Regions from separate parts of the Laceyella putida genome, predicted to be linked through region 1. Evidence: riboswitches for the same ligand, from Rfam matches in the RefSeq annotation. Region 1 holds a riboswitch; each other region holds the start of a gene.
What was found. A riboswitch is a leader RNA that binds a small molecule or an ion and turns the genes downstream of it on or off. The one in region 1 is predicted to bind S-adenosylmethionine.
Positions count from the first base shown of each region.

Region 2: another riboswitch for S-adenosylmethionine. It lies ahead of ACFQNG_RS08460 (homoserine dehydrogenase); the one in region 1 lies ahead of ACFQNG_RS00270 (MetQ/NlpA family ABC transporter substrate-binding protein).
Region 3: another riboswitch for S-adenosylmethionine. It lies ahead of ACFQNG_RS02445 (methionine ABC transporter ATP-binding protein); the one in region 1 lies ahead of ACFQNG_RS00270 (MetQ/NlpA family ABC transporter substrate-binding protein).
Region 4: another riboswitch for S-adenosylmethionine. It lies ahead of mtnK (S-methyl-5-thioribose kinase); the one in region 1 lies ahead of ACFQNG_RS00270 (MetQ/NlpA family ABC transporter substrate-binding protein).

Region 1 covers NZ_JBHTBW010000002.1:6,881-12,566, reverse strand. The annotation lists gene ACFQNG_RS00285 (MurR/RpiR family transcriptional regulator) at 1-296, opposite strand, end outside; gene ACFQNG_RS00280 (aspartate aminotransferase family protein) at 305-1,675, opposite strand; gene ACFQNG_RS00275 (hypothetical protein) at 1,964-2,113, opposite strand; SAM riboswitch class I at 2,245-2,354, shown strand; gene ACFQNG_RS00270 (MetQ/NlpA family ABC transporter substrate-binding protein) at 2,488-3,306, shown strand; gene ACFQNG_RS00265 (methionine ABC transporter ATP-binding protein) at 3,338-4,378, shown strand; gene ACFQNG_RS00260 (methionine ABC transporter permease) at 4,350-5,024, shown strand; gene ACFQNG_RS00255 (Rrf2 family transcriptional regulator) at 5,190-5,630, shown strand.
Region 2 covers NZ_JBHTBW010000021.1:6,094-11,779, forward strand. The annotation lists gene ACFQNG_RS08450 (MGDG synthase family glycosyltransferase) at 1-548, shown strand, start outside; gene ACFQNG_RS08455 (fumarylacetoacetate hydrolase family protein) at 653-1,660, shown strand; SAM riboswitch class I at 1,750-1,863, shown strand; gene ACFQNG_RS08460 (homoserine dehydrogenase) at 1,947-3,263, shown strand; gene rlmD (23S rRNA (uracil(1939)-C(5))-methyltransferase RlmD) at 3,445-4,833, shown strand; gene ACFQNG_RS08470 (nucleoside recognition domain-containing protein) at 4,927-5,686, shown strand, end outside.
Region 3 covers NZ_JBHTBW010000006.1:149,850-155,535, forward strand. The annotation lists gene ACFQNG_RS02435 (MetQ/NlpA family ABC transporter substrate-binding protein) at 1-552, opposite strand, end outside; gene ACFQNG_RS02440 (methionine ABC transporter permease) at 702-1,358, opposite strand; gene ACFQNG_RS02445 (methionine ABC transporter ATP-binding protein) at 1,352-2,311, opposite strand; SAM riboswitch class I at 2,402-2,511, opposite strand; gene ACFQNG_RS02450 (sugar transferase) at 3,079-3,720, opposite strand; gene ACFQNG_RS02455 (SDR family oxidoreductase) at 3,943-4,881, opposite strand; gene ACFQNG_RS02460 (LCP family glycopolymer transferase) at 5,474-5,686, shown strand, end outside.
Region 4 covers NZ_JBHTBW010000015.1:101,392-107,077, reverse strand. The annotation lists gene ACFQNG_RS05925 (aldo/keto reductase) at 1-339, shown strand, start outside; gene ACFQNG_RS05920 (TatD family hydrolase) at 449-1,252, shown strand; gene mtnA (S-methyl-5-thioribose-1-phosphate isomerase) at 1,450-2,499, opposite strand; gene mtnK (S-methyl-5-thioribose kinase) at 2,492-3,712, opposite strand; SAM riboswitch class I at 3,783-3,946, opposite strand; gene ACFQNG_RS05905 (carbon-nitrogen family hydrolase) at 4,048-4,830, opposite strand; gene ACFQNG_RS05900 (pyridoxal phosphate-dependent aminotransferase) at 4,937-5,686, shown strand, end outside.

The sequences.
Region 1 (5,686 bases):
TGCTCTTCCGGGTACCGCTCTTTGGCTAAATCCAATCGTTCGACCGTTGTCACCCGTTTGCGGAGCTGTTCTTGCAAGCTATGTTGCATTTCAGTGAATCCCGAAAAACCGAGGAAGGTCGCGAAACGAATGACGGTCGCTTCGCCTACCCCCACGTGTTCCGCCAATTTCGCAGTCGTCAAAAAGGGCACGGTATCAGGATGGGCTTCGATGTAGTCGGCGATTTGCCGTTGCGCTTTACTCATCCTGCTACTGTTTTCGCGGATTTTCCGAAATATATCATTCTGCTCAGGCATAGGCATCCCTACTTTCGAACCAGTCTTTTGACTCCATGTTCAAACCGTTCAAGCGTTTCATCGATTACCTTGGAGGTATGAACCAATGAGATCGAGAAACGGTTAAGCGGTTTAATGAAAATTCCGTGGCTTACTATATGCATATCCAATTTTTTGCGCAAGGACAGATCTGATTCCAACACATCTTGGATTTGCCGCACAGAGCCCTCCTTAAGCACAAGATTGAAGATACTTCCCACCCCCACTGTTTGTGACACGATCCCATGAACATTCAACAGTTGCTCGATCCCCGTGCGCAGTTTCATTGCGCTTTCCTCCAGTTGCTGATAAGCCCCACCTGTTTGAAGAGTTTCAATGGTGGCCAATCCCGCGGCAAGAATGAGTGGATGCCCATTATAGGTGCCGCTGTGAAACAACGGCGTAGTATGTTCGTGAGCGGCCGGTTGCGAATCGGTTGTTAAAATGTCGGTTCTTCCCGCGGGTGAACACAATTCCATGATTTCTTTTTTGCCGCCCACGGCGCCGACGGGGAAGCCGCCGCCCAACACTTTCCCCAGGGCGGTCAAATCGGGAATCACCTCATACCGACCTTGTGCTCCTGATAGGCCGATGCGAAATCCTGTTTTCACCTCATCAAAAATCAGCACCATGCCATACTCGCGCGTCAACTCCCTTAAACCTCGCAAAAAGGCTGGATCAGGTGGAATAAATCCTCCTTGTATCGGCTCCATGATCACGGCGGCGATTTCGTGGCGGTGCTTTTTCAGGATGTCTGCGGTTTGGTCCAAATCGTTAAATGGAAGCACCACGGTGTTTTCCGCGTAATAATCAGGCAAGCCGTTTGAATCGGCAGTCGGGGAAGGGGGATGTGCAAGATCCCTTCTGTGGGGATTCACACTGATCAACACTTGATCATAACTCCCATGGTAATGCCCTTCAAATTTCGCCAGCTTTGTTCTTCCGGTCCATGCGGTGGCCAAACGAATCGCCAACAAGGTGGCTTCCAATCCCGAATTGGTGAAACGGACTTGTTCGATGCTCGGATATAAATCGGCCAATTTTCGAGCCATCTCTGTTTCCAACTTGTGGGGCGTTCCGAAAATCGCCGTGCCGATCTGCGAAAGCTGTTGTTGAAGCGCGGAACTGAGTGCCGGATGACCGTGCCCCAAAATGAGCGCTCCATAACATAAGTTGTAATCAACATACTGATTGCCGTCAACATCATGAAGATAAGGACCCTTGGCTGATTCCATCACAATCGGGTACGGTTCGAAATATTTGATATTGGCTGTCACCCCTCCGGGTATCCAACGGGCCGCTTCTTTATAAATCTGGGCGGAACGTGTCGTGTCATGGAGAAATGAAGCGCGTGTTTCCATTATGGCCACCTCGTTCGTCATTATTCACTCCGTAATTTTAAAATAATGGAGTATATACTCCATTATGCGCAAGAATTGCTATTTGTCGAACACGGTTGAGCCTATTTATCGTTCTTGGGCGCAACTGGAAGACGGAATATCGGGGATTATTGCGTGAATCCATTTAAATTGCCCGGATTCCTGACTTGTGGAAGATGATGGATGATGGGCGTGCCAGAAAAAAATAAACCCAGCCTGATCGACTGGGGTTGTTCATGAACCATCGGTTGATGGAATTGCTACTTCACATCAACAGCAACTAAGTTTCACATCATTGGGGACTTGGATGCTTTGCTCAAATGGGCCCACATAAGCGAACTCATATTGATCGTCAACCAATCGTTGGTCCGTTTTTTCAGATGTGCTTAAATCGGCGTCTGTTTGATCCACTTCGACCACATAAGAACCAGCTCATTATCGGGTTTTCTTTTTAATGTCCATGGTTTTATGCGTTTTATGCTTGACGGTGAGTCCGCCGATGGTTATAATTCGAATAATTCTATAAGAATACAATGAAATAAATTTGGATTCTCTTATCCAGAGAGGTGGAGGGACTGGCCCGATGAAACCCGGCAACCAAACGCATAGGACGCGAATAGGTGCTAATTCCTGCAAAACGCAATGTTTTGAAAGATAAGAGAGAAGGAGTTACGATCGTAAACGCCTCTCTGAACCTTTCAGAGGGGCTTTTTTAATAGAAAGGAGGGGTGGCAGAACAGATTGTTTTGAAACGAACAGAACGGGAGAACAAAAAGACAAGGGGGATTCACGGTATGAAAAAATGGGGATGGTTGCTGTCTGTCACGCTCACACTTTCATCTATCATGGTAGCGTGCAGTGGCCAATCAGGCGGAGAGACAAAAAAGCTGAGTGATAACAAACTGGTCGTGGGGGTCACCGCGGGACCACATGAGGAAATTATGGAACAAGTGAAAGAAGTGGCCAAGAAAGAGGGTCTGGATATAGAAATCAAAGTGTTTAACGACTATGTCATGCCTAACGTGGCGCTGGCAGAAAAAGAGATTGACGCCAACAGTTTCCAAACGGTTCCCTATCTTGAACAGTTTAAAAAAGACCGCAATCTTGATCTTGTTGATGTGATTCATACTGTTACGTTCCCGATGGGGATCTATTCGAACAAGATTAAGGATCTCAAAGCGATAGCCAATGGAGCGAAGCTGGGGATTCCCAATGATCCCGTGAACGGGGAAAGGGCGCTGAAATTATTTGAAAAAGCGGGAGTCATTAAGCTGAAACCAGGCACGGGCCACCATTTGACGGTAAAGGATATTGCGGAAAACAAGAAAAATGTGCAATTTGTGGAACTGGAAGCATCTCAAATTCCGCGTCAGCTGGGTGAACTGACAGCGGCCGCGATCAATACGAACTTTGCGATTGAGCATGGTTTTGTGCCCACCCGAGACGCCATTTTTATGGAAGGCAAAGATTCGCCGCATGTGAATTTGATCGCTGTCCGTACGGAGAACAAAAATGACCCGGTCCTAAAGAAACTGGAAAAAGCTTATCGTTCCGCTGAAGTGAAAGCATTTATCGAAAAGGAATTCAAGGGGTCCGTGATTCCGTCATGGTGAGGACTCGCGCAAAAGACGGGGAGGGAAGAGCGTGATTCAACTGTCGAACGTATCCAAAACATTTTTCACGCAAAAAAAGGAAGTTACTGCGTTGAAAGACGTTTCTCTCCATGTGAAAAAGGGGGAGATTTTCGGAGTGATCGGTTACAGCGGTGCGGGAAAAAGCACGCTCATCCGCTGTGTGAACCTGCTCGAACGACCAACGGACGGTACTGTTACGGTGAACGGTGTGGAATTAACCAGCCTGCCTTCTGGGAAATTGAAGGAAATGAGGAAAAAGATTGGGATGATCTTTCAGGGATTTCATCTGTTAAAGACGGCCACCGTTTATGAGAATATCGCGATTCCTCTGCGGCTGTCCGGCGTTCCCAAAAGTGAAATCCATCAACGGGTCGAAAAATACTTGTCCATTGTCGGTTTGCAGGATAAACACGATTCGTACCCTTCCCAATTATCTGGAGGACAAAAACAACGTGTCGCCATTGCCCGGACGCTGGCACACGAACCGGAAGTGCTCTTGAGTGATGAGGCCACCAGCGCGCTGGACCCTGAAACGACAGAAGCGATTCTGCAACTGCTGTTAAAGATTAATGAAGAACTGGGGATCACCATTCTATTGATCACCCATGAGATGAACGTGATCCAGCGGATTTGTGATCGGGTCGCCGTGATGGAAAACGGGGAGATTGTTGAAACGGGTGACTTGTTGCAAGTGTTTTCGGCTCCGCAACACGAAACGACCAAAAAGTTTGTCAACAGCCTGTTCCATCAACCCTTGTCGCAAAGCTTGGTCGAAGAATCAAAGAAAACGGGGCCGATCGTGACTTTGTCGTTTGTCGGAACCGCCTCCGGTGAACCCGCGCTCGCTTTGGTCAGCAAGCAGTTTGATGTATACCCGAACATTTTGTCCGGCAATGTGACGCAATTGAAAAACCAGCTTTATGGCAAACTGATCGTGCATCTTCAAGGCAGTGAAGAAGAAACAAAGAAAGCCGTTCAATTCCTTAACGAACGGGGTGTACGGGTGGAAGGGGCGAATGTTCATGTTTTCGAAAATCAACCAATTTCTTGATTCATGGGGGAACTCGCTATGGGAAGCCGCCATTCAGACCCTGCAGATGACGGGCATTTCGCTCGCCTTTTCCGTATTGATTGGCTTGCCGCTGGGCGTTTTGTTGGTGTTGACGCGCCCCGGGGCCCGTCTTGGAAACCATTGGCTGTACCAGACCCTAAATGTGGCCATTAACATTATCCGTTCCATCCCATTTATCATCTTGTTGTTTTTCATTTTGCCTTTTACGAAACTGTTAGTGGGGACAAGCATCGGGATTGAGGGGGCGATTGTGCCGTTGGTCGTGTATACGGCACCCTATATCGCCCGCCTGATGGAAACGGCATTGCTTGAAGTGGATGGCGGTGTGTTGGAAGCATTTGAGGCAATGGGCATTTCAACGGGCAAAATTATCTGGCATGTCATGCTTCGGGAAGCACGTCCTTCCATCGCGTTGGGATTGACGATCGCCACAATCGGGCTTATTGGGGCCACCGCCATGGCTGGTTTAGTCGGGGCGGGAGGATTGGGCGACCTAGCGTACCGGTATGGTTTTCTCCGATACGAAGTGGATGTCATGTATGTGACGGTGATTCTATTAATCATCCTTGTACAGGGACTGCAAACGCTGGGAAATCGAATCGCAGCTCGTTTGAAAAAGGATTGACAGTGGGGTATGGAAATCAGAAACGCCCAATCCGAAGTGCGAAGCTTTGGGGCGGGCGTTGGCCTTTATGCAGATGGGAATGTTGAAACTGTCTGATGAACCACGAGGATCGGCAGTTGGCAGGATTAGGTCAATCCTTTGCTTTTTTCCGGAGTGGGTGCACTTATGAAAATCAGTAGCCGCTTTACCGTAGCTGTTCACATTTTATCCCTGTTGTCCATAGCGGGTAACGCCCATTGCACTTCGGAATGGATTGCCGGGAGCGTAAACACAAACCCCGTGGTTATCCGCCGAGTCATCGGGAAGTTGAAAAAAGTGGAATTGGTGAATGTTCGACCTGGAACAGGTGGGGCTTACCTTCTCAAAGACTTGGACGAAATCACTTTGCTTGATGTATACAAAGCGGTGGAAGTGGTAGAAGAAGGGCAGCTTTTCCAATTCCATGAACAGCCCAATCCCGATTGTCCGGTTGGGGCCAGCATCCAATCTGTTCTCCAATTGATTTTGGAGCGTGCCCAAATTGCCATGGAACAAGTATTGGCTGAAATCACCATGAAACAATTGGTTACTGATCTCATTCAGAAAAACAGAGAAACCACGAACTAATTTTTTTTCGGCTAGTTGTAATCGATTAAGTTACAACTGATCGTAGGGGGAATTTC
Region 2 (5,686 bases), on a different contig from region 1:
AGGCCTGCCGTCGGTTGGGGTTGTCTTCCCATCGTCCGGTGGTTCTCATAATGGGCGGAGGTACCGGTCTAGGTCCATTAGAGCAGATTGTGAATGAGTTGCAAAGCTTAACCCATCTGCAGTTTGTCGTTTTGGCGGGCAAGAATCGGACGCTGCATGAACGGTTGACCCGGCAGTTTACCGCGCCGCATATACGGATTGAAGGGTTTCGAACCGATATCCCCTTATGGATGTCCGCGGCGGATCTATTGGTTACCAAACCGGGCGGATTGACGATTAGCGAAGCGATATCCAAACGGTTGCCCATGCTGTTGTTTGAGGCCTTCCCAGGGCAGGAAGAAGCGAATCAACAGTATCTCCTGCATCACCGGGTGGCCATGATTACGCGTCCATCCACCATCCGCTTGCAAGTGGCCAAACTGTTCGATTCGCCGATCCAAGTGGGGCGGATGAAAGAGCGGTTTGAGTCGTTGATGTCGGTGGATGCCAGCAAACAAATCGTTAGAGAGACATTAAAAGCGAAAACCTCCATTTTACAGACTTTGTGACGAAGTCTGTTTTTCTTTTTGCTCCGGCAACGCATGGGCGGGGTGAAACCGCTTGCTAAATGGAGCGACCTTGGAATATTGTAAATGGAAGGAGGGAAATGCGGATGAAGTTGGTTACCTATATGGTTAAAGCGGATGAACTCAATATTCAGGCACAGGATGGAGTGTTGGCGCGTTTGGGTTGGGTGCGGGACGGCCATGTGATCGACGTCGGGTTGGCCCAGTCGTATTTGGAGATGAAGCAAAACCTCGTCTTTCCTTACCGTCTCGCCACGGATATGCTCACCTATCTGGAGCGGAGTGAATCGGAGCGCCACTTTTTGCAGCAGTTGGATTCCGCTTTGGGGCAGAGAGATTGGTTGAATTTGAAGGTGGAAGGGGAACCGGTTGCCTTAAGTTTAAAAGAGGTGGATCTGTTTTCGCCCCTTCCGTTGCCGACCAGTTTGCGCGATTTTTACGCGTTTGAGGCCCATGTTTTGACCTGCCGCCAAAAGCGGGGGTTGAAGATGGTGCCCGAATGGTATGAGATTCCCGTTTTTTATTTTTCCAACCATCGGGCCGTGGTTGGAACGGAGATGTCCCTAAAAAAACCGGCTTATACCGAACAATTGGATTATGAATTGGAAATCGCCTGCGTCATCGGCAAAAAAGGCAAAAACATCGCCCGGAGCGAGGCGCTTTCCCATATCGCAGGGTTCATGATCATGAATGATTGGAGTGCGCGGGATGTGCAACGGCAAGAAATGGCGGTCGGCCTCGGACCGGCGAAAGGAAAAGACTTTGCCACATCACTGGGCCCCTATTTGGTGACAACGGATGAGTTGGAGGATTGTCGCGAAGGTGAACACTGGGCACTGTCAATGAGCGCGCGTGTCAACGGAAAAGAGCTTTCCCGGGGGAATGTGAAGGATTTGCATTGGACCTTTGCGCAAATGATTGAACGGGCTTCGGCGGAGTGCGAACTGGTCCCCGGGGATGTCATCGGGTCGGGAACGGTTGGCACGGGTTGCCTGTTGGAATTGGGCGAGGAGATCCATCCTTATCTGCAGCCGGGCGATGTGGTGGAACTGGAGATAGAACGGTTGGGCATATTGCGCAATCGGATCATATAGGAAGTTGTCTCATTTCAATGTTGACAATATTCCTATATTGGACCATAATGTATTAAAATATCGGAAAATTGATATTAACAGTTTTTCTTTTCTTATCAAGAGCGGCGGAGGGACTGGCCCGATGAAGCCCGGCAACCTCGGTGTGTATTTACCGGAAGGTGCCAAATCCTGCAGTGCATGTTGAAGGCACTGAGAGATAAGGGGAATGGTTTTGGCCGCGTGTAAAAACCCTCTTCTTATCCAGAAGAGGGTTTTTTATATTTATTACCTATTTGGAGGGATTGGGATGAAACAGGTACGAGTGGCTCTACTTGGCTTGGGAACGGTAGGGACTGGAGTATGGAAGATGATCCAGAGCAATCAGGACGTGATCGCTAGGCGTACAGGAATGTTGGTAACGGTTGAGGCGATTTTGGTGCGCAACATCCATAAAGACCGGCAGCTTGAAGGGGTACAAGCTTTGTTGACGTCTCGTTTTGAAGATGTATTGGCGCGTGAGATTGATGTGGTCATCGAAGTGATGGGTGGAGTGGAGCCAACCCGTACCTATTTGCGACAAGCGATGGAAAAAGGGTGCCATATTGTTTCCGCCAATAAGGAGCTATTGGCTCGCCATGGAGAAGAATTGCGGGAATGGGCGAAGCGGCATGGGGTGCAATTGTCGTATGAAGCCAGTGTGGGCGGAGGCATTCCGATCATCGGCACCGTTTCCCATTTCTTGAAAGCCAATCGCATTTACAAGGTTTCAGGCATTTTAAATGGAACGACCAACTTTATTTTAACTAAGATGAAGGAAGAAGGTCGTACTTATGAGGACGTATTATCGGAAGCGCAACAAAAAGGGTATGCCGAAGCGGACCCGACGGCAGATGTGGAGGGAATCGATGCCGCCCATAAGTTGTCCATCTTGTCCCGACTCTCTTTTGATGTGTGCGTGACTGTGGATGAAATTCAGCGGCAAGGCATCACGGATGTGACCCCTGTCGAATTATCCCTTGCCCATCAGCTGGGATTTGCGATCAAGTTGCTCGCTTCCGCTGAGCAATTTGGCGAGAATGGCCCCGTAGCGTGTTGCGTTTATCCGACCTTGCTCCCGCTCAACCATCCATTGGCGAGCGTGAATGATGTGTACAATGCGGTCCACGTTGAAGGGGACTTTATCCAAGACCTGACTTTGATTGGACAAGGGGCCGGTGAGAAGCCAACAGCCAGTGCCGTGGTGGAAGACTTGTGCAATTTGGGGCGGGTGTCGGGACAATCCTTAACCAAGGCTGTGCGATGTCCATTGTTGGATGGGGCGAGCGAAGGCGGCCTCCGCTTTCATTTCTTGGAGATTTCTTCGCTTCAGGGGTCGGCGACCAAAGCGATCGAACGTTTGAAGAAGGCCGGCGTGGCCGTATACGCATGGGAAACGAAGCGGGAGGAAGAGACCACTTGGTTGGCTTTTATCGCCAGGGGGTTGGAGAAAGATGGAGAAAGCGAGCTGTTTAAAGAGTTGGGCTGGCAGACGACGCGAGTGATCAATCGCCCTGTGCTGGGTGGCGAAGCGCTTTTCGCCGCAGATGTGGTTCCGTTCGCGAAGGCGGCGGCTGGGGTGAAATAAGTGTTAGCAAAAAGGCGGCGCCTTGGGTGGCCGTCTTTTTTAGGGACGACTGTGTGGGATGATTCCATCTGTCAGGATGGTAACACCATATTACCAATGAACATTCCTTTTTCCTGCGCTTAAAAATTATTTCGGGTACAATAGATTTAGTGGACCTATCAGAAGGAAAGGAAAACGTTGGATGAACAAGTCGACCAAACAAGGAAAACAGATTCGCCTGAAACGGGGAGAGGTGATCGAAGTCCCGATCCGCCGGATTGGCATCAATGGGGAAGGCATGGGTCACTATCAAAAGCAAGTGGTCTTTGTGGAAGGCGCGGTGCCGGGTGAAACGGTTGTGGCTCGGGTAACGCAGGTGGAAACCAAGTTTGCCAAAGCCAAACTGTTAAAGGTAAAGAAAAAATCGGCTTATCGGGTGGAACCGCCCTGTCCGGTGTATCGGGAGTGTGGCGGGTGCCAATTGCAACATATTGACCGGCGGATGCAGAAACGCTTAAAACGGGAGTTGGTCGCGGAGAGCTTTGCCCGATACGCCGGCTTGAGGGACCTGCCGATCAGGGAGACGATTACGATGGATGAGCCGTGGTCCTACCGCAACAAGGCGCAACTCCCATTGCGGCAGATTGGCACCCAAGTGGCCATGGGGATGTTTTCCGCCGCTTCTCACCGCTTGGTGGATGTGAGTGAATGCATGGTCCAACATCCCCTCCTTAACCAAACGTTAAGTGAAGCGAGACGGATTGTGGAAGAGTTGGGAATAGACATTTACGACGAGCGGAAACATCGGGGCACGTTAAGGCATCTAGTGGGACGGATTGCTTTTGCCATGGAAGAGGTGCAATTAGTGCTTGTCACGCGGACGAAAACATTTCCTGAGGAAGAAGCCTTTGTGCGGGAAGTGACGAAACGACTGCCTCAAGTGAAAAGTGTGGTGTTAAACTACAATCCGGCGAAAACGTCTCTCGTGTTTGGCACGGAAAGCCGGCTCTTATGGGGCCAGGAAAAGTTGACTGAACGATTGGGCGAGTTGACTTATCTGTTATCGGCCCGTGCGTTCTTTCAATTGAATCCCATCCAGACGATCAAACTATACGAGACCGTCAAGGAAGCGGCCCATCTGACGGGCCGCGAGACGGTGATTGACGCTTATTGCGGTGTGGGGACGATCGGCCTGTGGCTGGCGCAGGGGGCGAAGCGCGTCATCGGAATGGACACGGTTCCCGAAGCGATCGCCGATGCCAAGGAAAATGCGGAGTTAAACGGGATTACCCACGCTGAATACCATGTTGGTGAGGCGGAAACGCTGTTGCCCAAATGGATCAAGGAAGGATTGCGACCGGATGTGATTGTAGTAGACCCGCCGCGCACAGGGTTGGGTCAACCATTGCTTGATACATTGCTGCGGGTCAAAGTGCCGCGGATCGTGTATGTTTCATGCAATCCGGCCACATTGGCCAAAGATTGCGCCCTGCTGTTAAAGAGCGGTTACCGTATCGCCAATGTTGTGCCGTTGGACATGTTTCCGCAGACGGCGCATGTGGAAACGGTTTGTGAGCTTGTGGAAGGATAGGATCAAATCTTAGAGGAGAGATTTTTGCCTGTTAGCAAACTCAAATCTATTTCATTTCCATACAGAAAAGGCGGGTGGGAGAGATTGAACCGAATGATTGATTGGAGAAAAGGGTGGCAATCGGGCATCAAAACCTCACTTACGTTGAGCAAAATCGTGTTCCCGATTGCGTTTGCCGTTCAAGTGGCCAAGCAGACGCCGGTATTGGGGTGGTTGACTGAGCTCATCACCCCCTTGATGTCTTTCTTCGGACTGAGTGGGGAAGCGGCCATTCCGCTGGTGTTGGGCAATGTGCTGAATCTCTATGCGGCGTTGGGCGCGCTATCAGCGATTGATTTGACAGTAAAGCAAGCGTTTATCTTGGCGATCATGCTCAGTTTCTCACACAACATGTTTATTGAATCGGCGCTCTGCCGGCGCGTAGGCGTATCGACTTGGATTGTGGTGTTGGTGCGGATGGGATTGGCTGTGATAAGCGCCTTGCTCATTCATTGGGTGTGGCATGGAGGGGAAGAGGTCATCAGGCACGGCGCCGTGTCATTGGCAGAGCAAGCTGCCCATGCGGGCGGTTGGGGGGATATTTTGCTCACGGCCCTGTACGTGGCGGCCAAAGGGGTGTTGCAACTGGTGGTCATCGTGCTTCCTTTGATGCTCGGATTGCAGGCCTTGAAGGATATCGGTTTTCTGGATCGGGTGGCAAAAGGAATCATGCCTTTTCTCAAGCCTTTATCGATTGCCCCGCACGGATCGATTGCGATGGCCACGGGCCTGTTCGCCGGTTTGTTCATGGGGGCGGGCCTGATTATCCAAGAAGCGGAGGAGCAAAACTTTTCCAAGCGCGACATTACCCTGA
Region 3 (5,686 bases), on a different contig from region 1:
CATGCGGGGCAAAGTTGCTGATTCCAACAGCTTAAATTGCAGGTTTTTGGGATTTTCTTTGATGTTTTTCAGCGTTTTATCCCCTACACGATTGTCCAGCTTGATCAGCTTGTTTTGATCCAACAGAAGCAAGACCCGGGTGATTTCGCTGGTTGCGTTCGGCAGGGCGACAGTGGCCCCGTTTTTCAGTTCGCTTACGCTTTTGATTTTGCGGGAGTAAGCGCCCATCGGTTCGATGTGCACACCCACCACTTTCACCAAATGATAGCCTTTTTCTTTATTGGTTGCTTCCATCCATGGAACATGTTGGAAGAAGTTGGCGTCAATTTGGCCTTCTTCCACGCTTTTGTTTGGCAATACATAATCTTGGAACGCTTGGATTTTCAATTCAACCCCTTGCTTTTCCAGTTCAGGCTGCACAAACTTGAGAATCTCTTCATGAGGTACTGGTGATGCCCCAACCGTCAATACTGCCGACTCTTCTTTTTGGCCGCAACCCACGCCAACCGCGGCGACCAACGCGACCAAACCAGCCGCGATCCATTTTTTTATTTTCACCTAGATTTCCTCCTTTATTTTGCATCCATTTCAAAATAATTTGATTGGATTAGGTGATTTTACAGCGAACCGCTCAGGAGACCCGCTGCAAGCGTTCCCTTCCCAAGCGGTTGAACCGCTGATAAATCCCTTTCCAATGCCCTTTATCGTTTGTCTAACCGACGGACCAACCAATCGCCAAGCATTTGGATGATCTGCACCATGACGATCAGCACCAAACCACACACATACAACATCCCATCGTTAAACGATTGGAAACCGTAGCGGAAGGCCGCGTCACCCAATCCGCCGCCGCCCACGATCCCGGCCATCGCCGAAAAACTGATCAGGGACACGCAGGTTACCGTCAAACCGGAGACAATGGCCGGCAACGCTTCCGGCAACAATACTTTCCATACAATGTTGAAGCGGGAAGCTCCCATCGCCTGGGCCGCTTCAATCACCCCACGGTCAATCTCGCGCAAGGCGGTCTCCACCATCCTGGCGTAAAAAGGTGCCGCGCCGGCAATCAAAGGAACGGTTGCCGCGGTAGGCCCAAGCGTGGTGCCCACCAAGAATTCCGCGACCGGGAATAAGAAGAGTACGAGGACAATAAACGGTACCGCGCGGAATATGTTCACAATCGTTCCCAAAATTCGTTGCACCCAAACACTTTCCCAAAAATAACCCCGGTCCGTGATGGTGAGCAACACGCCGAGCGGGATGCCCAAGAGTGCCGTAAATAGTGTGGATATGCCCACCATGTATAGCGTTTCACCGGTTGCTTGCCACACTTGATTCCAATCGATGCTGGTCAACATGGGGCCTCACCTCCACTGAGCTGGTTTCGCACAGCTTGAACCTGTTCCGCCGTGCCGACCACTTTGACGCGCACACGGTCATCCTGAGCCCCTGTAATCGCTCCACTGATGATGCTAAAGTGAATCCCTTGCTCTCTGGCCAGTTTCCCCAACTTGACCACTTCACTCGGATTTAGCTCAATGATCTCGCCTGACGCATCATCCGTCTCCGCAAACAGCTCTTGAACAAACTTTTTTGTCAGCGAATGCTTCGGTTGGCTAAAGATGGCCTCAACCGTTCCCGATTCCACCACTTGGCCATTTTCCATTACCGCCATCTTATTGCAAATCTGGCGCACCACACTCATCTCGTGTGTAATCAACACCAGGGTAATCCCCATCTCGCGATGGATTTCCTTCAGCAACTGCAAGATGGAAGCGGTCGTCTCCGGATCGAGTGCCGATGTGGCTTCATCGCACAACAGGATATCGGGTTGATTGGCTAAAGCCCGGGCGATCCCGACCCGTTGCTTTTGCCCCCCGCTCAACTGGGACGGATATGCCTCGGCCCGTTCGGCCAATCCCACTCTTTGCAACAGCTCGTCCACACGCTGGCGAATCTCTTCTTTTGGCACCCCGGCAATCTCCAGCGGAAACGCCACATTTTCCCGTACCGTCCGCGACCAGAGCAAATGAAAATGTTGAAAAATCATGCCGATCTTCAACCTCGCCTTGCGCAATTCCCTTTCCGCCAGATTGGAAATTTCCTTCCCATCCACCACGACCTTGCCGGTTGTCGGTGATTCCAGCCCATTGATCAAACGCAGCAGTGTCGATTTACCAGCTCCGCTATATCCAACAATGCCGAAGATGTCGCCCCGGTCAACCGTCAGTGTCACACCATCCAGTGCCGTCACGGCCGGGCCCTTGTCACGCGCCGGATATGTTTTGCTTACCTTTTCAATCTGAATCATCGGGATTCACCACCTTTTTTAGAGAAATAAAAAATCCCTTCGGCTCTGAAGATGGCTAAGAAGGGATACGTCTTTATCGGACACACCTTTCTCTCATCTGCCAGAACGAATCTCTGCAGGACTTGGCACCTTTCTGTTGTCAGATCAGATGGTTGCCGAGGGTTCATCGGGCCTGTTCCCTACCCCTCTCTCGATAAGAGAATGTTGCTTTATTCAGTTAATAACATTTCAAAACAACTATCGAGATATAAATTAACATATAAAAACCAACTATGTCAATAAATATTTACAATTGGTATATTTTAAAAGTGCCGATGGCATGGCTTGGCGGGTTTGCGACCATCGGTACCCTGCTTTGGAGAGCAGTAACGGTCACCTTTGTTACAAACCACCCCCTTCGCTTCACATATTTATCACATTTTTACCACGAGATTACATTTAGATAACAAAACGATCACTTCCCACTAAAACCCCTGGCGCTGGCGTATAATAAGGATACATCCTCAATTTGAACCGATGGAGGTGCCCAACATGGAATACACGGTTGTCGGAAAATCGTTTTGGATCGGAGTGTTAAACGCTTCATGTTTAAGTGTCCCGTTGTGGCTTCTCTTTTACTTCGCCCTTAAGCTGATTTTCTAATGAAACCACGTCGTTGGTGCACCTAATCGCAATGGAATCTGAGCTGACTTTGGGAGCGATAAGCTCATTTGTATAAAAAACGGGTGACTTTTGCCGTCGAAAAGCAAAGGCCACCCGTTTCTGCATTAGCGAGCTCCATTTCCGGAAATCACGATCCAAACCGTTTTAAACAGAATCTGCAAATCCATCTTAAACGATTGATTTCTGATATATTCCATGTCCAGTTCCAACTTCTCAGCAGGGGTTGCTTCATAACCGCCGTTCACTTGCGCCCAACCGGTCAACCCGGGTTTCACCATCAGGCGCTTTTTGAATCCGGGAATCTCCTTGTCAAATTGCTCGGTGAACATCGGACGTTCCGGACGCGGGCCAATCAGGCTCATGTCTCCGCGCAGGATATTGATCAACTGCGGCAGTTCATCAATCCGGGTTTTGCGGATAAACTGACCTACGCGAGTCACGCGCGGATCATTTTTGGCTGCCCACTGCGGTCCATTTTTTTCTGCATCGGTGCGCATCGAACGCAACTTGATGATGTTAAACGTTTTGCCGTTTAAGCCAACCCGCTCCTGTTTATAGAAGATTGGACCCGGCGATTCCAATTTGATCGCAATTGCCGTCAAGATCAGCACTGGTAGGGTAAAGAGCAACAACCCGATGGAGAAAAGAATTTCAAATGCACGCTTAAACACCAAATAGAAAGAGGTTGTTTGAGCTTTTCCAGAGAATGCGCGCGAATTGCTCTCGTAGGCCATTTTTGAACTCATCCGCAATCCACTCCTGCTGTATATGGTATCGAAATCACAATTATTTTTCAGCTATCAACTAACTTTACAAAAATGACAGTAACATTACAGCAATGTTTCAAACCGATTACTGTAACCAAGTATACTGTAATCTTTCTGCATTGACAATAGCCGAATTGTGAAAAATGAGATCCCCGCGGCCTCATTTTTATGCATGGGGTATTGCGGCTTCTTCCTTATTGTTTACTGTTCTTTGTCCATTTTACGATATTCATCTTGGTAATATTCGTAGGTTTTGCGTAATCCTTCCGCCAAACTTACCTTTGGTTCCCAAGCGAGCACACGGCACACTTTTTCGTTGTTGAAGTAACTGTGCTTAATATCGCCCGCCCGGTCTGGACCATAATTCACCTCATGTTTCACTCCGGATATGTCATCAAAGAGGCGAATCACTTCATTGAGCGAAGTGCTTACGCCCGTTCCCACATTCAGCACTTCGCCGTCCCCCTTCTCGATCGCGTTGATGTTGGCCCGCGCGATATCCTCCACGTAGATGTAGTCGCGCGTTTGTTCCCCATCGCCAAAGATGGTGAGCGGCTCGCGCTTCAGCACCTTATCGATAAAGATGGAGATCACGCCCCCCTCGCCGCGTGGATCCTGGCGCAACCCATATACGTTGGCATAACGCAAAATCGTGTATTTCAACCCATACAGATGATGATAAACCGACAGATAGTGCTCCACAGTATACTTGGAGATGCCGTAACCGGACAATGGGCCAATCGGATGCTTTTCATCGACGGGCAGATAAGCCGGCGTTCCGTACACCGCGGCCGATGAAGCGTAAACCACCTTCTTCACCCCCGCTTTGCGGCACCCCTCCAGCAGATTGATGGAACCCAAAATGTTGATCTTGGCATCGAGGGCCGGATTTTCCACAGATGTATTCACATGGATTTGGGCCGCTTGGTGAATGACGACTTCCGGCCGCTCTTGTTCCAATACGGCATGCAAATCCGCGCTTGTGATATCCACGTTATAAAAAACGGCTTCTGCGTTTACTTGATTCTCTTTTCCGGAAGAAAGATTATCCACAATCACAACTTGATCGCCACGCGCAATCAACTGATCAACGATATGAGAGCCGATAAATCCAGCTCCCCCTGTCACTAACACTTTCATCGGATGGACCCCTCTCTTGAGTAGACTAAGTTTGCTGACAAAGTGGCCCTGGAGTCGATTTTTTGAGTCTGCGTTCCATGGTCGCCTCAGTAGGAAATAGCTCCCAGTAACGAAGCTTTCACCCACAGGGTACCGGCAAAAATCTTCCTCCTCTAGGGCTATCCTGAATAGACTCTATGTAGGTCTGGTTCTTCTGGAAGCCATTTCAAATCGATTTTTAAGCAACTGAGAAGAGATTGAAGCTCCAAAACCTTTTTCCCTTTCGCAAAACCCGTGACGAGGCGTCTCCCGGGAAAAGGTTTCCCGCCATCCACTCCTTTTGAAATAACCTCTAGATTATCTTACCAACAGAAGATGGAAGAAGCAAAGGTAGCAACTGGATGGCCGTTCCGAACTCGGAAGTCCGGAAAATCCGCATCATGGAGTGTCCATCCCGCTTCTTGCCACATTTTCCCCAACTTCGGCCAATGATCACTCATCATTTTCTTCTGGGACGACAAGCCTTGGACAAAATTGAGGAATATTTGAACAAAGGTACGGAACATTATATAATGGTGAACATACCAATTGTTGGAAAAGAGGAGAAATGAACGTGAAACGATGGTTGCTGCGCTTGCTCTCCACCTTTATCCTTGCCATGATGCTGGCCATCGGTTATTACGGCTATCACATCTGGTCGGCGGCGAAACGGCTGTATGAACCGCCCAAATTATCAAAATCGGCTTTGCGTTCGGAGCCGGTCGATATTGCGAAAGACCCGGTCGCCCTGTTGTTTTTGGGTGTGGATGAGCGCCAGGGAGATCGG
Region 4 (5,686 bases), on a different contig from region 1:
GAGTTCCATCCGTACTTGGCGCAAAAAGAACTCCTCTCCTTCTGCAAACAAGAAGGCATTCAGTTGGAAGCATGGAGCCCGTTAATGCAGGGCGAAGTGGTCAATGTCCCGCTTCTGCAGGAATTGGCGGAGAAATACGGCAAAACCCCAGCCCAGATCGTCTTGCGTTGGGACCTGCAACACGGGGTGGTCACGATTCCAAAATCGGTCAAAGCGCATCGCATTCAAGAAAACGCCGATGTGTTTGATTTTGAGTTGAGCCAAGAAGACATGGCGCGCATCGACGCGTTGGATAAGCACCATCGCTTCGGTCCGGATCCCGACAACTTCGATTTTTAAAACCAGACACATCCCCCAAACCGGGGGATTTTTTTATCATCGAACTCCGCCAAGCGGAGTCCAGTCTTTCTAAGCTCACAAAAAACAATCGCTAAGAAAGGCTGGGAACATGGTAGACCGACTAAAAATGCAAATGGAAAGGAATCCCATCATGCTGTTCGACGCCCATATTCACCTCGAAAAATACACAGACGACGAGATTGCCGACATGTGCGCTGATCCCGCCCTCATCGGCATGATCGCCGTGTCGATGGACTTTGCTTCCTCACAGCGGACCTTGGAACTAAAACGGCGTTATCCTGATAAAGTATACGCAGCTTGCGGGTTTCACCCAGAACAGCCTCCCCAGGCGCCGGATGAGCTGATCGCTTGGATTGAAACGCATCAGCGGGAGATCGATGCCATCGGGGAAATTGGCCTGCCGTATTACTTGCGGCGGAAGCGGATCGCAGAGGGAAGCGAGTGGGAGGAAGCCCCTTACTTGGAGCTCTTGGACCAATGGCTGCAACTGGCCAGCCGTTTGCAGAAGCCTGTCATTCTGCATGGGGTCAGTGAAGATGTCCGCACGATATTGGCCCATCTCGACCGGCATCCACTCTCCCGTGTCCATTTCCATTGGCTCAAGACGGACTCGGCGACACTTCGCCAGCTGGCGGAGCGGGAAATCTATGTTTCATTCACGCCTGATCTGCTATATAAGGAAGAAACCCGAAAAATAGCGGCAACCTATCCCCGTCACCTCATCATGTTGGAAACGGATGGCCCCTGGCCGCACGAAGGACCTTGGAGAGGGCAACGCACCCATCCCCTGATGATCGAACGAACGCTGCGGGAGTTGGCAAAACTGCGTGGGGAAGAGGCCTCATCACTAAGGCAGCAGATCATCGACAATACATGGCGGTTTATCGGGTGAGTGGCGGAAGGGCTGGTGCGGGTGCGTTTTCTCGCTCACCTTCCATACAAATGAATGATTATTGCTAAAAATAGAATCATTGGTTTATAATATTTTTCGAGTACCTTCTCCTTCCTCCTATTTGATAACAAGCGGCTTGAAACGAGAAGACCCCCTGGCGTGCCCAATGGTGAGTGGGTGCGCCGGGGGTTCTTGTTTCATTGTGCGGCGGCATGCTCTGTTCGCTTCAACCGAGATAGCGCCTCCGCATAGTTGTTCCGCACAATTCCCGCTTCCGTAATGATGGCGGTGATATAGCGATGTGGTGTCACATCAAAGGCCGGGTTGAACACCTTGGTGCCCGCGGGGGCAATGGGTTGGCCTTGGAAATGGGTGATTTCTTCCGGAGCCCGTTCTTCGATCGGGATCTCATCTCCCGTGGCGGTGGACAAGTCGACCGTCGACAGCGGAGCGGCGACATAGAACGGAATATTGAATTCCTTTGCCAGAACAGCCAAGCCAAACGTGCCGATTTTGTTGGCGGTATCCCCATTGGCCGCGACACGGTCACAACCGACGATGACAGCGGCGATCTTTTTGGTGGCCATCGTATAGGCCGCCATGCTGTCACTGATCAAGGTGACGTCCACCCCCGCTTGTTGCAATTCCCATGTGGTCAGGCGGCCCCCTTGCAGGAGTGGGCGTGTTTCACAGGCATAAGCGGACAGGCCGATGCCGCGTTCCTTTGCCAGATGGAGCGGGGCCAGAGCCGTGCCATAGCGAGCGGTGGCAATCGCTCCGGCATTGCAGATGGTGAGGATGGCATCACCGTCCGCCAGTAAGGATAAGGCGTGTTCACCAATGCTTTTGCAGACGGCTTCATCTTCCGCCTGAATGGCCAGCGCCTCCGTTTCAATCAGGCGTTTGGCTTCTTCCACGCCGGTTGCCGTTGTCGCTTTGGACATGACGCGATCCAATGCCCAAAAGAGATTAACCGCGGTGGGCCGGGATGAAGCGAGATAGTCCCGTTCCCGCTCAAGCGATTCCAAAAAGGCGGGCAAGGTGGAAAGCCGAGAACGATTGGCCCAGACGGCGAGGGCAAAGGCGGCGGCCATGCCGATGGCGGGGGCTCCCCGTACCTTTAACGCCCGAATGCATTCCCACACCTCGGCAGTCGTCGCGCAGCGCACATAGGCCGTTTCATGAGGCAGAAGTTGCTGATCCAATATCAGCACATGATCCTTTTTATACTCGATCGATCTAAGCATGGGCGACACCCCTGATCGTTTCCAGAAACCGGGAAATCCTCGTCAGTTGTTTGCGCTCTCTCACCAGCGTGCTTCCCAATGCGAGAGCTTTTTCCTTTAATTTCAACTGCAATGCTTGGTCTTCAATCGAATCGAGATCGGCGACATGGGCCAAGCCGATCGTTCGGCGGATCACTTCACAGCCTGCGAACCCGATTGCATCTTCAAGCACTTGGGCAAAGAAATCCTCTTCCACCCCGGCCACTTGCATGTAGGCCTCTTGCCCTTTGCTGTGCCACAGTTGGCTGAACTGCTCGGTGAAATGGGTCCAGGTATCTTCAATCACATTGAGCAGATACGCTTGGAACTGTTGCCGTTTATGCTGGTCTTTGCTGTGATGGAAGTGGGAGAGATAACTGAGCGCGAGATTGGCGAAGAATTGCCCGATGTCAAAGCCGATTGGACCATAATAAGCGAATTCCGGGTCAATCACTTTGGTTGAATCAGTCGTGACGAAAATGCTGCCAGTATGCAAGTCCCCATGCAGCAAGGCTTCCGCGCGCGTCAGGAAGGCATGCTTCAACTTGGCCGTTTCCCGCTTCAACGTTTGATCGTTCCACAGTCTCTCGACAGAGGATTTCAATTCTTCAGGGAAATCATTCGTATCATGATTGAAGAAAGGGTCTGTAAATACCAGGTCTTCTGTGATTTTGCAAAGTTCAGGATTGATAAACGCCTTCACTTGCTCCTTTTTGACAAAGGGATGAAGGAAAAAGTCACTGGTATGAAACAAGGTTTGCGCGAGGAATGTGGCGATGTGTTCCGCCAACTTGGGGTAGACTTCCCCTTGGATCAAGCCTTTGCGCAGAATGAGATGGTCGGAGAGATCTTCCATGACCGTGCAGGCCAATTGCCTGTCTGTATGATACACTTTGGGAACGAGTGCGGGGACATATTCTCCCGCTTTGATGAGCGCCTCACTCTCGATCCGCGCGCGGTCCAAGGTGAGTGGCCAGCTTTCGCCAACAACTTTGGCATAAGGAAGGGCTTGTTTGACGATCAGCGACTTGCCCGTGGCGGGTTCAACCAGATGGAAGACATAGTTTAAGTTCCCATCTCCGATTTCTTTTATCTCCAATTGGTTCACATCATCGAAGTGATTTAATGGCGCAACGACTTGAACCACTGTTTCCGTTGTCAATGCTTCATACGGTTTTTTTGTTTGCAGGCTCACTGGAAGTCCTCCTTCAGGGCATATAAAAAGAGCCTCTTCCTGTCAGAGGCTCGGATCATACGCTCCAAACCTCTTATCTCGCAAAATCATCGTTTTGCTGGAATTAGCACCGTGCCTTGCGTGGTTTGCACCACGGCTCCTCTTGTGTTGACGAGGTGCCCCATCTCGCGATGGTATTACGGTCGGTTGCTGGGCTTCATCGGGCCATTTCCCTCCACCTGCTCTGGATAAGAGACTACTTCCATATGCCGTTGTCTTAAGATTGTTAATGGAATAATACACTTTTGTGTAGAAGATTGTCAACAGAATAAATTGATTGCCTGTGGTGGTTCGGCTTAATACAAATCCGGACGACGATCCGTGAAGATGGGGATTTGTTTGCGGATGTGGGTCACTTGATCCAGGTCGATCTCCGCAAACAAGGTTTGTTCGTCCGCCCCCGCTTCAACCACGATCTCCCCCCAGGGATCGACGATGAGCGAGTGGCCGGCAAAGGTGTTGTTGGGATCGCTGCCCACCCGGTTGCATGCGACGACATAGCATTGATTTTCGATGGCCCTGGTGATGAGCAGATTACGCCAGTGGGAGAGTCGCGGCATCGGCCATTCCGCGACGACGAACAACACGTGCGCACCGGCGACAACATGTTTCCTGATCCATTCGGGGAAACGGATATCGTAGCAGATGACCCCAGCGCAAGGGATGCCAGCCAGCTCAAAGGAACCCATGCGTTCCCCGGGCTGGAGGTATTTCTCCTCGTCCATCAGGCGAAAAAGGTGCACCTTCCGGTATTCGCCCACTTGCTCACCATGGCTGTTAAAGGCGAGCAACGTATTCCATGTGCCGGCGGCATTCCGCTCGGCGACCGAACCGGCGATGATATGGACGCCGTATTGTCGGGCTAGCTTTGCCATGAAGGCTTTCACTGTTGCCGCGTCGGAATCGGCGATCTCATCCAGGCGCGGCAAGTCGTAGCCCGTGGTCCATAATTCTGGCAGGACAATTACATCTGGATTATTCGTGGCCGCGTCGGCAATTTTCCGTTCGACCATGGCCATATTGCTTTCCGGTTGCCCGAAGGCGATATCCATTTGAATCACAGCGCATTTTAATCGCATAGGAGAAACATCCTCCCAAAAAAGACTTTGACAGATTCTCCTCAACGATATAACATAAACCATTAGAATTTCAAGAACATTTACGAGAGAGTGGATGTGAGGAATCTTGAAAAGGTTTCAACGCGCGGAAGCGCTGAATCGCCTTCCTGAACAGTTTTTCGCCCGATTGGTCGCCAAGGTGGGCCGGTTGCAGGCGCAAGGACATGATGTGATCAATTTAGGCCAAGGGAATCCGGATTTGCCCACTCCTTCGCATATAGTAGAGGCGTTAAAACAAGCTGCGGATGAACCCCAACACCATCGATATTCGCCGTTTCGCGGGCATGATTTCCTCAAAGAGGCGGTCGCCCAGTTTTACAAGCGGGAATATGGGGTGGAACTCAATCCCCGGACGGAAGTAGCGGTACTGTTTGGCGGCAAAGTCGGATTGGTTGAGATTGCTCAGTGCTACCTCAATCCGGGCGATGTCGCGCTGGTGCCCGACCCTGGGTATCCTGACTACTGGTCAGGGATCGCCATGGCCGATGCGGAGATGGCCTTGATGCCGTTATTGGCGGAAAACCGGTTTTTACCGGATTTGGACGCAATCGACGCCGAGACATGGGACAAAGCGAAATTAATGTTTCTCAATTATCCCAACAACCCGACCGGCGCCGTCGCCGATGCGGACTTCTTTGTCCAGGTGGTGCGGAAGGCAGGCGAGCGGGATGTGTTGGTTGTTCATGACTTCGCTTATGCCGCCATCGGTTTCGATGGATTGAAACCGCGAAGTTTCTTGGAGACGCCAGGGGCCAAAGAGGTGGGAATTGAGATTTACACGTTGAGCAAAACGTACAATATGGCGGGTTGGCGCGTC